2 regions of the Clostridium kluyveri DSM 555 genome follow, and region 1 is predicted to be linked to the other one. Evidence: riboswitches for the same ligand, from Rfam matches in the RefSeq annotation. Region 1 holds a riboswitch; the other holds the start of a gene.
What was found. Region 1 has a riboswitch for S-adenosylmethionine ahead of CKL_RS04795 (O-acetylhomoserine aminocarboxypropyltransferase/cysteine synthase family protein). Riboswitches for the same ligand answer to the same signal wherever they lie in the genome.

Region 1 (7,360 bases):
AAAGTTCTATTTAGTATACTTCTGTTTGGAAGCCCAAAGGATATATTACTTACTCCCAAAACAGTTTTTACTCCAAATTTTTCTGTTACCATTTTTATAGCTTTTATTGTCTCTAATACTTCTTTTTGTTGGGCAGATACAGTTAAAGTTAGACAATCTATTATTATATTCTTTTTATTAATACCATAAATACTTGCAGTTTTAATTATTTTTTCTGCAATTTTTACTCTTCCTTCTGCTGTATGAGGTATTCCCTTTTCATCTATGGTAAGTGCTATAACACATCCTCCATATTTTTTTACTATGGGAAATACTTCTTCCATAGATTTTTTACTTCCATTTACAGAGTTTATCACAGGTTTTCCATTATACATTCTTATTCCAGTTTCTAAAACTTGTGGATCAGGACTATCTATACTAAGAGGCAATTGAACTACTTTCTGTACCGCCCTAATTGCCTTTTTCATAATTTCAACTTCATTAATTTCTGGAAGTCCCACATTTACTCCAAGTATATTTGCTCCTTCTTCCTTTTGCATAATAGCCTCTTTTTGTATATAATTGATACTTCCTTCTTTTAATTCCTTTTTATAAATACTTCTTCCTGTAGGATTAATTCTTTCTCCAATAATCTTTATTTTTTCACCTACTATAACCGTATCTGTGGCAGAACACACTGCTGTATAATGCTTTTCTTCTATATTCAAAGGTGTTAACCCTTCTAAATCCTTTCTACACATTCTTATAAATTCTGGAGTAGTACCACAGCATCCTCCTAAGACTCTGATCCCTTTTTGAGCCATGGTTAATACATTCTCTGCAAAATCTTCAGGGGATATATCATAAATTGTATTTTCCCCATCATACCTTGGAAGTCCTGCGTTAGGCTGCACCATAACCGGTATAGAAGAATATTTCAAAATTTCTTCCACAATCCCTTGAAGCTCTTTAGGCCCTAAAGAACAGTTAACCCCAAGAACATCAACCCCTAAAGCTTCAAGTACAAATACCATAGTTTTAGCATCTGTACCCATAAGAGTTCTTCCATCTTCCTGAAATGTCATTGTACAAAATATAGGGATATTACTATTTTCCTTTGCTGCAAGGACAGCTGCTTTTGCCTCATACAAGTCAGTCATAGTTTCTATTAGAACCACATCCGCACCAGACTTTTCACCTATAACGATTTGATTCTTAAATAATTTATATGCACTTTCAAAGCTTAAATTTCCTGTAGGTTCCATAATCTTTCCAATAGGCCCTATATCAAGAGCCACCAATTTATCTCCTGCTTCTTGTTTTGCAAGTTTTACTCCAGCTGAAATCACATCTTCTATGGTGTAATCAGAAGAATCATATTTTAATTCATTAGCTCCAAAAGTGTTAGTTGTTATGATATCTGCTCCTGCATCTAAGTACTTTCTATGTATCCCACTTATTATTTCAGGATTTGTAATATTAAGTACCTCTGGTAATTCTCCTAATTTAAGTCCTGCTTTTTGAAGCATTGTTCCCATAGCTCCATCAAAAAAAATAAATCTATTATTGAATTTATCTACTAAATTTTTAAAATTCATTATGTCTCCTCTTTTCCCAAGTACTCTATACCTGATTAAACTATAACCTTATATTTATGCAATAAAACATTAATTATTTATCCATATAACTCTAAATTATGTCTTCATTCTTTTTTCATAATAAATATTTTAATATTGCTTGTCAACATTTTTACAATGTTCCACTCCCCAAAAATAAAAAATAATTATTTTTTTTGATTTTTCTATTGACAAGTATTATATATATCTGTTATCATTTTTTCAATCGAATACGGAACTTCTTATCCAGAGAGGCAGAGGGACTGGCCCTATGATGCCCGGCAACCTGAATGATTTTTTATTGTTCAACGGTGCTAATTCCAGCAGGTGTGAAACCTGGAAGATGAGAAGCATGAAGAAAATCTTCTTGTAACTTATCTTACAAGAAGATTTTTATTTTTACTTTTCTTTAGATTGTAAACAAGAAGTTTCGTGCAAGATATTAAAAACTTCAAAAATAATAAATAAAGAATATCTGATGCAAAAATATGAAGGAGGAATATATAATGAGTGAAAAAAAATTATCATTTGAAACATTACAGGTACATGCAGGTCAGGTGCCAGATCCAACTACTGGTGCCAGAGCAGTTCCGATCTATCAGACTACATCCTTTGTTTTTAAAGATGCAGATGAAGCTGCAGACTTTTTCCAATTGAAGAAACCAGGAAACGTATATGCTAGAATAATGAACCCTACTGAAGATGTATTTGAACAGAGAATAGCAGCCCTTGAAGGAGGCTCTGCGGCCCTTGCTACATCATCTGGAATGGCGGCAATTTTATACTCCATACTTAATGTAGCCAATTCTGGAGATGAAATAGTATCAGTCAGCACACTGTACGGCGGAACTTATGAATTATTTAAGGTGACCTTAAAGAAACTTGGAATTAATGTAATATTTGTAGATCCAGATGACCCTGAAAATATTAGAAAAGCTATTACTCCTAAAACTAAAGCAGTTTATGGAGAGACAATAGGCAATCCAAGAATTAATATTTTAGATATAGAGGCTGTAGCAAATATTGCTCATGAGAATAAGATACCTCTTATTTTAGATAATACATTTGGAACACCATACCTCGTAAGACCAATAGAATACGGTGCAGATGTAGTTATTCATTCTGCGACCAAATTTATTGGAGGACATGGAGCTGCAGTTGGTGGAGTTATAGTTGATGGTGGTAAATTTGACTGGGCAGCAAGTGGCAAATTTCCTGATTTCACCACACCTGATGAAAGTTATGGTGGACTTATATATTCTGACTTAGGTGCTGTAGCTTTTGCAACAAAAGCAAGAGTTCAACTTTTGAGAAATACAGGTGCTACAATTAGTCCTCAGAATGCCTTCTATTTTCTATTAGGCCTAGAATCTTTATCCTTAAGAGTTGAAAGACATGTATCAAACACACGAAAAATAGTAGAATTTTTAAATAATCATCCAAAAGTTTCTTGGATAAATTATCCTGAGCTAGAAAGTAGTCCATATAGAGAATTATCAAAAAAATATTTTCCAAAAGGAGCAGGTTCTATATTTACCTTTGGAATAAAAGGTGGTCTTGAAGCAGGAAAGAAATTTATAAATAGCCTTAATTTATTTTCACTACTTGCAAATGTAGCAGATGCTAAATCCCTTGTAATTCATCCATCAAGCACTACCCACTCAGAACTTAATGAAGAGCAGCAAAGATCAGCAGGAGTTACTCCGGATCTTGTAAGACTTTCCATTGGAGTTGAAGGTGTTGAAGACCTTATAGATGATTTGGAACAAGCTCTTGCCCAAGTTTAATAACATGCACTGTGATTAATTATTTAAAACTCCTCCTACAAATTAAATAATTAATATCCACTTATTTAAAAAACTATATTTTAAATAAGCACCACAATTATTACTAATTCTTGTAACAAAAATAGTAATTATATATTACATCACCTCCTAAATTTATTTAAATAGTCCCTGGATGCTTTCGGAAAAATCCAGGGACTCTATATTAACTATTTTTTGAACTTCTACATTTCCTGGAATAAAAACGACTTGATGTTTCATCAAATTTATTTCAAGCTGTTAAAATTTTAGTTATTGATTCTCTTTACTAAATTCAATAATCCTCCGTACCTTATCATATTTCTCTGCCTATCTGTGGCATCAAATATCATCCTATATTCTTCATCTTTAGTTTTGTTAGACACTATAACAATATTATTATCAATTTGTGTCAATGCATCCTTAATTTCTAATTCATCCATAACATTTATTTTGTCATAGTCCTCTAAATTTTCAAATACCAAAGTAATTATCCCATTATTTATAAGATTGGCTTTGTGGATTCTTGCAAAAGATTTAGCAAATACTGCTTTCACCCCCAAATAAAGTGGTGCTAAAGCTGCATGTTCCCTACTTGAACCCTGACCATAATTACTCCCTCCTACTATAAATCCTCCTTGATTTTCCTTTGCTTTTCTAGGAAAATCCTCATCACAGGGAGTTAGACAATATTCAGCCAAGTAAGGTATATTAGACCTATAAGGTAAAAGCTTAGCATTAGAAGGCATTATATGATCTGTAGTTATATTATCTCCTACTTTTGTGAGAATCTTTCCTTCTACAACTTCTCCCAAAGCTTTTGCCTTAGGAAAAGGTTTTATGTTAGGTCCCCTTACTACTTCAACTTCTCTTCCATCTTCTGAAGGATCAACTATCATATTATCTTCTACTAAGAATTTAGAAGGCATTTCTATATCAAAGTACTCTCCTAAAGTTCTTGGATCTGTAATATGCCCTGTTAACGCGGAAGCTGCTGCAATTTCTGGACTAACCAAATATATTTTAGCAGATTTGGTTCCAGATCTTCCTTCAAAGTTTCTATTAAAAGTTCTAAGGGAGACAGCATCAGTAGATGGTGATTGTCCCATGCCTATACAAGGCCCACAGGCACTTTCAAGTATTCTGGCTCCAGCTGCTACCATAGAAGCCAAAGCACCATTCTCCGCTAACATAGTTAAAACCTGTTTAGATCCTGGAGATATTACTAAGGATACATTTTCACTTACAGTATTTCCCTTTAATATGTTTGCAACTTTCATCATGTCCACATAAGAAGAATTAGTACAACTTCCTATGCACACCTGATTCACTTTTATATTTTTCAATTCAGAAACAGGTACTACATCGTCAGGACTATGCGGACACGCTACCATAGGCTCAAGCAGAGATAAATTTATCTCCATTTCTTCATCATATACCGCATCTTCATCCGGCTGTATTAAATAAAAGTCTTCTTCTCTTCCCTGTGCTTTTAAAAATTTCTGTACTACATCATCACTAGGGAATATAGAAGTCGTAGCACCCAGTTCTGCACCCATGTTGGTTATGGTAGCCCTCTCTGGTACAGACAGAGTTTTAACTCCCTCTCCAGTATATTCAAAAATCTTTCCCACTCCACCTTTAACTGTGAGCCTTTTTAACATCTCCAAAATTATATCCTTGGCCGTAACCCAAGGACTCAATTTTCCAGTTAAGTTTACCTTTACAATAGAGGGCATATTTACATAATATTCTCCCCCTCCCATAGCTACAGCTACATCCAATCCACCTGCACCAATGGCCAGCATTCCTATGCCTCCACCAGTAGGAGTATGGCTGTCTGAACCTAAAAGAGTATCTCCTGGAACTCCAAATCTCTCTAAATTAACTTGGTGGCATATTCCATTTCCTGGTCTTGAAAAATATATACCATGTTTTTTCGCTACAGTTTGAATATAAAGGTGATCATCTGCATTTTCCGGTCCAGACTGTAGTATATTATGATCAATATAGGCTACAGAGCGTTTTGTTTTAACTCTATCTATTCCTAACGCCTCAAATTGAAGATAAGCCATAGTCCCTGTAGAATCCTGTGTAAGGGTTTGATCTATCTTTATGGCTATTTCTTTTCCAGGTATCATTTCACCTTTAACTAAATGATTTTTTATGATTTTCTGTGATGCATTTAATCCCATTCCTATCCTCCATTTTTATAAATTACGAGCTATAAATTAGCTAGCTCTTTCTTCTGTTTTTTCAATAACTTCTGGCATTACTTTGCTCACTAATAATTCTAACTCATTATTGCCTATTACGCTAGTCCTTCCTGCTCTATATTGTTCATCTACCCACATTTTTATTTGATCAATTCTAGAATCATTTTTATTGACTTTATCCTCATCCTTCAATCTATAATAAGTATTAACCCAAGCTGCTATTCCTGCACGGCCAGAATACTGACTTACTGCAACTACTACTGGCCTTCCTAAAATTTTATCCGTATCAAATATATTATAGATCTCTTCATCCTTCAATATACCATCTGCATGTATTCCTGCTCTTGTTACATTAAAATCAGTACCTACAAAAGGAGTCCTTACAGGTACAGAATACTTGATCTCCTTTTCAAAATATTGTGCTAATTCTGTTATAACATGAAGTTTCATGTTCTTAGTATTCCCTTTTATTTGAGCATATTCAAATATCATAGCCTCTAAAGGACAATTTCCTGTTCTCTCTCCTATTCCTAAGAAAGAGGTATTTATAGAAGATGCCCCATATAACCACGCAGTTGAAGAATTAGTTACTACTCCATAAAAATCATTATGTCCATGCCATTCTATGGATTCTGAAGGAACTTCACAAATATTTCTAAGTCCATGTATAATTCCCTGTACACTCCTTGGAATTTCCACACCATTGTAAGGTACTCCTAATCCTAAAGTATCACAGGCCCTTATTTTTATGGGTATATTTGCTTCTTTTGACATTTTCATAAGTTCATTTACAAAAGGCACCACAAATCCATAAAAATCCGCCCTTGTTATATCTTCCAGATGACATCTAGGGCGAATTCCATTATTTAGCGCCTCCCTTGCTAAATCTAAATACATATCCATAGTTTCTTTTCTTGTCATCTTAAGCTTTTTAAATATATGATAATCTGAACAAGACATAAGCATTCCTGTTTCTTTAATTCCCATATCCTTTACTAATTTTAAATCTTCCTTATCTGCCCTTATCCAAGAAGTAACTTCTGGAAATTCATATCCTCTTTCCATACATACCTCTGCAGCTTTTCTATCTTTTTTTGTATATAGAAAAAATTCCGTCTGTTTTATTATTCCTGAATTATTATCTAATTCATGAAGATAATCAAAAATCCTAACTATCTCCCTAGAAGTATAAGGAGGCATAGACTGCTGTCCATCCCTAAATGTAGTATCTGTAATATATATATTATCTGGAAGATCCATAGGTAACTGTATATTATTAAAAACTATTTTTGGCACTTCTTCATATGGAAATATGTCTTTATAAAAATTAGGATCATTTACATTGTTCAATTTATAATCATAGGAACATTTTTTCATATAAATCATCTCCTTATTTTAAATATTGGATCTATAACTTAAAATGAATTTTTGAATTATTTTGGTAAAGCTAATTCATATATATCTTTACCTTTATATGTAAAAACATTATATTTATACTTAAAATTCAAATAGTTATTAGATATATAGCACTCTAATAACTACAAATAAGAATAATTATACTTATATTGTAGCACTTTTATTATATTTTAGCAAATAAATTTTATCCCATTATCATACATTTGAATAAAACGTATTCATCTCCTTTAATTATATATGAAAAAGGATTTTTTCCACTACATATTGGCTCTATAAAATTACAATTTTATTTTTAAAACTGTAATTTTATATTTAGCAAATATACATGAAT
Region 2 (7,360 bases), 1.9 Mb from region 1:
TATCAAAATCAGGACTGTCAACCATACTTGTAAGTACAATTTTGAGATTAGCTCCTGCTTTCCTTGCTGAAGCAATTGTTGTAACATGACCTGAGTCAAATAGATCATTATCTTCTTTAATTACCGATTGAGGTAAACTAACATTAGGCGATAGAACTCCAGTGTACTCAGGAATTATTCCTACTTCTTTAAAAAATCCCTTTTTATCAGCTATAATAGCTTCATTAAAACTAGTTTGAGTTTGAATTTTAAGATGAAATGGTTTTGTAAGTTTACCATTGACAAATTTACCTGTATAAGTTTTGGTACTATCATAGATCTCAGATGAATTTGATTTTGTATTTCCACAGCCTGTAAACAGTGACAGAATAGCTATTATACTAAATGATACTAATAAATAAAATTTTTTTGACTTTTTCATCATAATACACTTCCTTTTTACTATTTCCATTTTGTAACTCTATTTTCAAAAGCTACTATGGTATAATTTACAATAATTCCTATTAACGACATTGTGATAATCGCAGCATACATTTTGGGTATTTGATACTTTACCTGAGTATCATATAATAAATAACCTAGTCCAGAACTCGCTCCCATCATTTCAGCGGCAATTAGCACTAATATTGCTGAAGTAGCACTAAGTCTTATACCTGTAATGATTGAGGGAAATGCAGAAGGTAATATGACCTTCCTGAATATTGTAAATTGTGAAGCTCCCATAGATCTTGCAGATTTAATTAAAATGGGATCTACATTTTTGACCCCTTCAATAGTACTTATAAGTATAGGCCATTGAACTCCCCAAAATATAATAGCTATTTTAGATGTTTCTCCAATGCCAAATACAAGTATAAACACAGGAAATAATGCTAGTGCTGAAGTTTGTCTAAAAATTTGCAGAAGAGGATCTATAAATCTCTCAAATTTTTTAAACCATCCGATAACAAGTCCTAGTGGAATAGCAACTAAAAGTGCCAGTGCAAAACCTGCCGCTGATCTTTTAAGACTTACGAATACATTTTCAAAAAGAGAACCACTAATTATTAATTGCCACAATGCTGCAAATACTTTGGAGAATGGCGGAAGAAAAACTGGATTAGCAATACCGATTATCTTTTGACATATCTATTTCTTTTCTACTTTTGGTAGCATTCAATTTTATCACTCTCCATTTAGATTATATCTATTGAAAATCTTGCAGTATAACAGAATAAATATCTTCTATCAACCTCATTGTCCCTTCATATCCTAGATAAGAACGCCTAAGAATCATCCTGTCACTCCTGCAATACCATAAGGCTGAATAGATTTCACATAGGGAACACCATATTGCTGCTCCAATCCATTTCCCAAATATCCTCCTAAAGTGCCGCATATACTAATAGTAGCTGCAGCCTCCGACATTCTGGATATCTGCTCTATAGTAGCAAAAGGTACTACAAATTGAGGAATAAGTCCAAATTTTGATAGTATTTCAGTTATATAATCTCTAGCACTTCCATTAAAATTTATCATATTTACAAGTTCTTGGCGTTTCTTTCTAGGTGGTTTCACTATACGTGTCAATATGGCATGAAAGGCTGCATCAAAACCTGATGCTCATATTTTCGATCTAAATCCTTCGCAGAAAACAGGTACCACAGGAATTTTTATTTCTTTTTCCATTTCATCTGTAATACTTTTAATATCGTCTCCAATAATTGCCGAAGCACAAGAAGTAGTAACAAATATGGCCTTAGGTTTAAACCGCTTATATGCTTCTTTTATACCTTCCCTTAACTTATCTCTGCCCCCAAATACAGTAGAATCCTCTGTCATATTAGTGTTTATCACATTTACATCTTTCTTTTCCCAACTTCTTATATTTTGTCCCCATTTGAAAGTAGTATTTTCCCCAATTACATCTGCCGAGCATCCAATATACGTGATAAGTACCCCTGGGCACGTCCAGAACTGCAGTTACTAGCCTGACTAAAGCACCTTTCTTCATTTTTAAGACATCCACATTGCACTTTTTTAACAAGATCTTTAACTGTTCCACTATAACCAGTAATAGAATAAGTCTGTTTTCCCTAGTTACTGATTCTATTACCTTAATATTAATAGACATAAAAACATCTCCTTTATAAAAATTAATTTTAAACTGTATTAAACTTTTAAATCTCCTGGTATTTTATCTTAGATAATAAAAAACCAGAAACCTTAAATAAAATATAAATTTTATTTAAAGCCTCTGGTTTCCCAGTCAACTAAAATTGAATAATGTGAATAAAAAATCCCCTTTCAAAAGAAAAGGAATATGTGCTAAAATATTTTTTAACATTAATTTCCCTCATCTTTCAGAAATATATCTGCAGAATTTAGCACTTTGCATGTAAATAAAACATACGGGTTGCTGAAACTTTATCGGGCCAGCCCCTTAGTTTCTCTTGATAAGAATATTGATTATATTATTTTTGTATTGTATATATAGTTTCTAATTACATGGTTTATTAATTTTATCTATTCTAGAATAATATTTAATTAACTTTTCTAAAGCTTCGTCTATGGACTGATTTATATCAAAAGCTTCAATTCCATTTCTATTTAAAAATACAGCAGCTTCCCTACCTATTTGACTAACTAAAACTATCCTACACCCTGAAAGATGTTTAACAATAGACAAAATTTTATCATAGTGACCCTCTTTTTCACAGCAAAAAATATCATCTACCTTTCTCAATTCCATAAATTCATAATTGCCGTCTTCCACTTTATATATATAAAATTGACTTGCTTTTCTAAAATGTTCATTTACAAATTTACCATCACTACTTGCAACTGCAACTTTATAATTCACATATGCCCTCCTATCAATCAATTAAATCTTGTAAGAACCACAGAATATATATCTTCTAAGAGTTTAAGTCCGCCTGAATATCCTACATAGGAACTATTTATTATAAGCCTCTCAAAAACAGGCCATGAAATAGCAATATAATGTGCCTTTGTCTCTTCCGCTATTTTCTTCTCCCAGGAACTTCCTATAATCAACGGATATCCGTAAAAATCCGTATTTTTAATTTCATTATCTATCCTATATCCATCTGTACAAAATTCTACTTCTGCTTCTATGCCATCATTCAATTCTTCAAAATATTCTTTTACATTATTTTGATATTTTACAGGAGTGTCATCAGTTATATATTGTTTTGAAGGGAAGAGTCCAAAATCATTTACTAAAAACTTGGTAATTGCAACACAGTACTGGGCATCTGAAATTACTACAAAACGCTTTGACATAACACGAGTCTCAAGAAATACATCTGCAAAACGCTCTATATAATAATATTCTTGTTCATGCCTTTCAATGATATCTTCTACTTTTTTTCTATCTATTTTTGCAAGCTCACCCACCGCACGTAAGAATTTACTTGTTTCAAAAGCCCCTATGAGCAATACTGGATAGTGAAAATAAGGTGTATCAAATTTATTTTCTAAAAGTTTCATATTATCAAGCCCTACCCATGGGGATACCAAAAGATTAAATTCTGCTTCTGGTATTTTATCTATATTATCAATCCCTCTTCCATATCCAAATATTGTATTGGGGGTTAATCCAAGTTCTGAAACAAGCTTTTCTAATTACCTTAAATTACCGAGCCAAAATGGATCGTGAAGAGGTATACTAGCCCATATATTTACAAATCCTTTAGTCTTTTTGTAAGAAGGTTTTAATATTGTTCAATAATAGCTTCAATCACCTATTCATGACCCAAATAATTATTACCTTTAAATCCAGGCGTCGATGCATATATCACAGGTTTTTTTGCATTTTTAAATGAACGTACTACTTCTTCTGCATCATCTCCAACTATCTCTGAGCTGCAGCTGGTTAAAACTACATAAAGATCTGCATCTATTACTTTAAGTGCATTTTCTATGGTTTCTTTGATTTTACCCTCTCCTCCAAAGATCACTTCTTTTTCACTTATATTAGTGCATGGAAATATATGCGATAAAAAATATCCTGAACTTCCAAAATCTCTTTCAAGCTTTTCAACACAACCAGGTCCAGAGTGTAAAATAGGAATAGCTCTGGTTATTCCATGTACAGTCCGCATAGCTGCCATAGCGCATTTATATCTTGGTTGTTCTAATATCTTTGTTATATTACCATACCTTTCTTTAAAAATGTTGAATTATTCTGCTCATACCACCAATCCGTATATGGCAATTTAACTCTAGACGCAAGATTTTTTTCAAAACTTCTATTATTGATTGTATCCAGCACACTATATGCAAAGTTCAATGTTCCCCTATATCCAAAAATCATATATTCATCATTTACACACAAGGCAGGTATTCCCTGTTTTATAGCCCATACAGTAGTTCCAGGGTGCCTTGAAAAATATATATCTGGATGATATTCATTTAATATATTCAATATTTCATAATTTTGTTGTTCAGTTACACTTAATCTTATATTATGAGATGAATTTTTCATTAAATAATTAACAGCAGGGGGAATTATACCGCTATCGTGCTTTCTATCATAATGCTATGCACCTGCCCATGCTATTTCAATACCAAGTTCCTGAAGCACACGGGATACCTCAAAAGTATAGCCAGGTCCCATTCCAAGTACTGCACTTAACCTGTAATAGCCCCCACCCGCTCTTCTCTCGTCTGAGAAAGCGAGGTTTTAAAATTAATTGACATACTTTTCATCTCCTTTTAGTATTTATTGAAATGATTATAATAAAAAAGAGATACTAAGTAAAATTTATAATACTTAATACCTCTGGTTTTCCAGTTAGCCTTATCTTAAATAACTTTTATTGTTACAGTAAATTAAAAAGGCCAGTTTTACTTTATAATAAAACTAGCCTCTGGTATCTCTAGTGAACTAACTAATATTTTGGGTATGATTTAAATTAACCTTATACTTTTTATATTAGATTTATAATTAACCTAATAGTATAAAAATATAAGTTTAAGTGTATTTATTGTCAAATACACCATTTTTTATTACTATACTACTTGGAAAATTTTTTGTCAATATAATAATTATATAAATTTAAATCTATGTAAAAAATTCTTAAGCTGAACTAGACTTTAAACTTTTGAATGCTTTCATCAAGCTTTTGTGCCAAATCAGATTGTTCTTCTGTAGCTTTACTAACTTGTATAATACCTTCAGTTGCATAATTTATGGAACTCTTAATTTCATTAGTACTTTCTAATGACTTTTGTGCAATTTCAGAAACACCGCTTATGGTATTAGTTATTTCATCTACTGTAACTTTTATTTCCTCTGTCATGGCGGCTAAATCTTTAGAAATATTATAGGTGATTTCAGAATCCTTAAAATATTGGGCTCCTGTATTTGAATAATTATCTAATTGCATATTTACATTTTTATCAATAAATTTCAATAATTCATTACTTGCCTTTGAAAGATTATTAAAAACTTCTTGAACCTTTATTACGGTATTTTGTATGGTAGAAACTATTTCCGAAGATTGTTCTGCTAAAATTTTTACTTCTTGTGCAACTACGCCAAATCCTTTGCCCTGTTCTCCTGCTCTTGCAGCCTCAATAGAGGCATTTAGAGCCAATAAATTAGTCTGTTCTGCAATACTTGAGATCATATCTGCCATTTCCTTTATTTCTACAACCACTTTTACATCATCAATAGCTTTTAATATACTTGCTTCTTGCTCCTTATAAATGTTTCTACACTCATCTATGGCATTTTTTACATTCTCTTCTATGGAAAGTGCCCTTACTTTAGCCTCATTTGCATTTTTATTCCCATTTTCAGCTCTATTTGATAATTCATTTACATTGGCATCTATTTCCTCTATGGATGCAGTCACTTCTTCTGTAGAGGAGGTGACTTCCTGAGAACAATTTACTATATTATTTATTGAACTATCTATAATTTTAAATTTTAACGTTATTTCTTCTACCGAATTAGAAAGTTTTTTACTAAAAGAAGTAATATCTCTAGAATTATCAATTATAGTCTTTATAAGTTCTTTAACATTTTTCTGTGCAGTATTAAGCAGCTCGGCGGTTTGGCCAAATTCATCTCCTCTTCTTATCTGTATAGGAGTACTAAAATCACAGGCAGAAAGACGTTTTGCAAAAGCTTGTATTCTTAAAAGGGGGCTAGTTATATATTTTACAATAACTATTCCACATATAATAACTATTCCAATTATAATAACCAAAATTATTGAAACCGTTATTATAATTGAATTCAAATCCCCTATGTAATCACTTTCCGGAAGAACAGCTATAGATATCCAACCTGTTTCATCAGAACGACTAAATCCGATTATATTCAAGAGTCTCCCATCATTATATTGTAACTCCCCACTTTTTTTATTCAAAATTATTTGCGCAGATGGAATTTCTTTTTTTATATTAGTCATTAATTTATTCTTATCCTTATGTGCAATAATTGTGCCATCAGACAAAGTTAATATGGAATATCCTGTTTTTCCAACTTTAGTAGATGCTATTTTATCACATAAAGTAGATATATCCATGTCTATGCCTACCACTGTTATCTTCCCATTACTAGATTGTACTTTTTTTGCAGCGGTTATAACAATTTTACCCGTAACAGCGTCTTTATAAGGTTCAGTTATAAATACCTTATCGGGAAAAGCCACAGCCTGTTTGTACCAATCTCTAGTTGTAGGATCATATCCTGAAGGTAATTCAGTTTTAGGGTATATTGTAAAGTTCTTCCCTTCGTCTCCCACATATGATTGCATTATATCCTTATTGCTGTCAGTTATACTTTCAAGTTCATCAATCATGCCATTTTCATCACCATCAATTATGGATTTATCAATAGCCAAAGCTTGTATTGAATTTTTCACTGAATTAATATGTAATTCTATAAATGAAGATTTTTCATTGGATATCTCCATGGTAAGCTGGCTTGTTTTATTATATGTAAGCTTTGATGCCATATGAAAACTTATAATGGATATTAATAAAAGCGGTATACAGACAATTAATATTAATATAGTAATAAGCTTATACTCTAATGATATTTTTTTTAACATATAATATATTTAACCTCCTTCTTTACATTAGATATTTTTGTTTATTTTTAGATGCCCCATTCCTAAATCACATTATCATATGTTACCATATATGTTTTTTAAAATCCATAAATATGCATAATTCAACATAGAATTTTTATTTATCAAAAAATAAAACCACCACTTAGCTAAATGACACTAAATGGTGGCTAAAATCCCAGCTCATATAAAAAATTTGGTTCTACTTGAATTTTTATCACCTTTCTTTTTCGGTTACTCTTTTATACTATTAAGCACATCATGAAACTTAT

Region 2: another riboswitch for S-adenosylmethionine. It lies ahead of CKL_RS21885 (hypothetical protein); the one in region 1 lies ahead of CKL_RS04795 (O-acetylhomoserine aminocarboxypropyltransferase/cysteine synthase family protein).

Annotation. Positions count from the first base shown of each region.
Region 1 is NC_009706.1:976,972-984,331, reverse strand. It holds gene CKL_RS04800 (homocysteine S-methyltransferase family protein) at 1-1,577, opposite strand, end outside; SAM riboswitch class I at 1,835-1,945, shown strand; gene CKL_RS04795 (O-acetylhomoserine aminocarboxypropyltransferase/cysteine synthase family protein) at 2,102-3,382, shown strand; gene CKL_RS04790 (aconitate hydratase) at 3,667-5,592, opposite strand; gene CKL_RS04785 (2-isopropylmalate synthase) at 5,629-6,990, opposite strand.
Region 2 is NC_009706.1:2,854,778-2,862,137, forward strand. It holds gene CKL_RS13600 (ABC transporter substrate-binding protein) at 1-424, opposite strand, end outside; gene CKL_RS13605 (ABC transporter permease) at 442-1,059, opposite strand; partial or broken gene CKL_RS21880 (nitrogenase component 1) at 1,273-1,821, opposite strand; gene CKL_RS21885 (hypothetical protein) at 1,823-2,113, opposite strand; SAM riboswitch class I at 2,333-2,442, opposite strand; gene CKL_RS13625 (NifB/NifX family molybdenum-iron cluster-binding protein) at 2,480-2,842, opposite strand; partial or broken gene CKL_RS20905 (nitrogenase component 1) at 2,860-4,154, opposite strand; partial or broken gene CKL_RS13640 (nitrogenase component 1) at 4,151-4,639, opposite strand; gene CKL_RS13645 (methyl-accepting chemotaxis protein) at 5,094-7,070, opposite strand.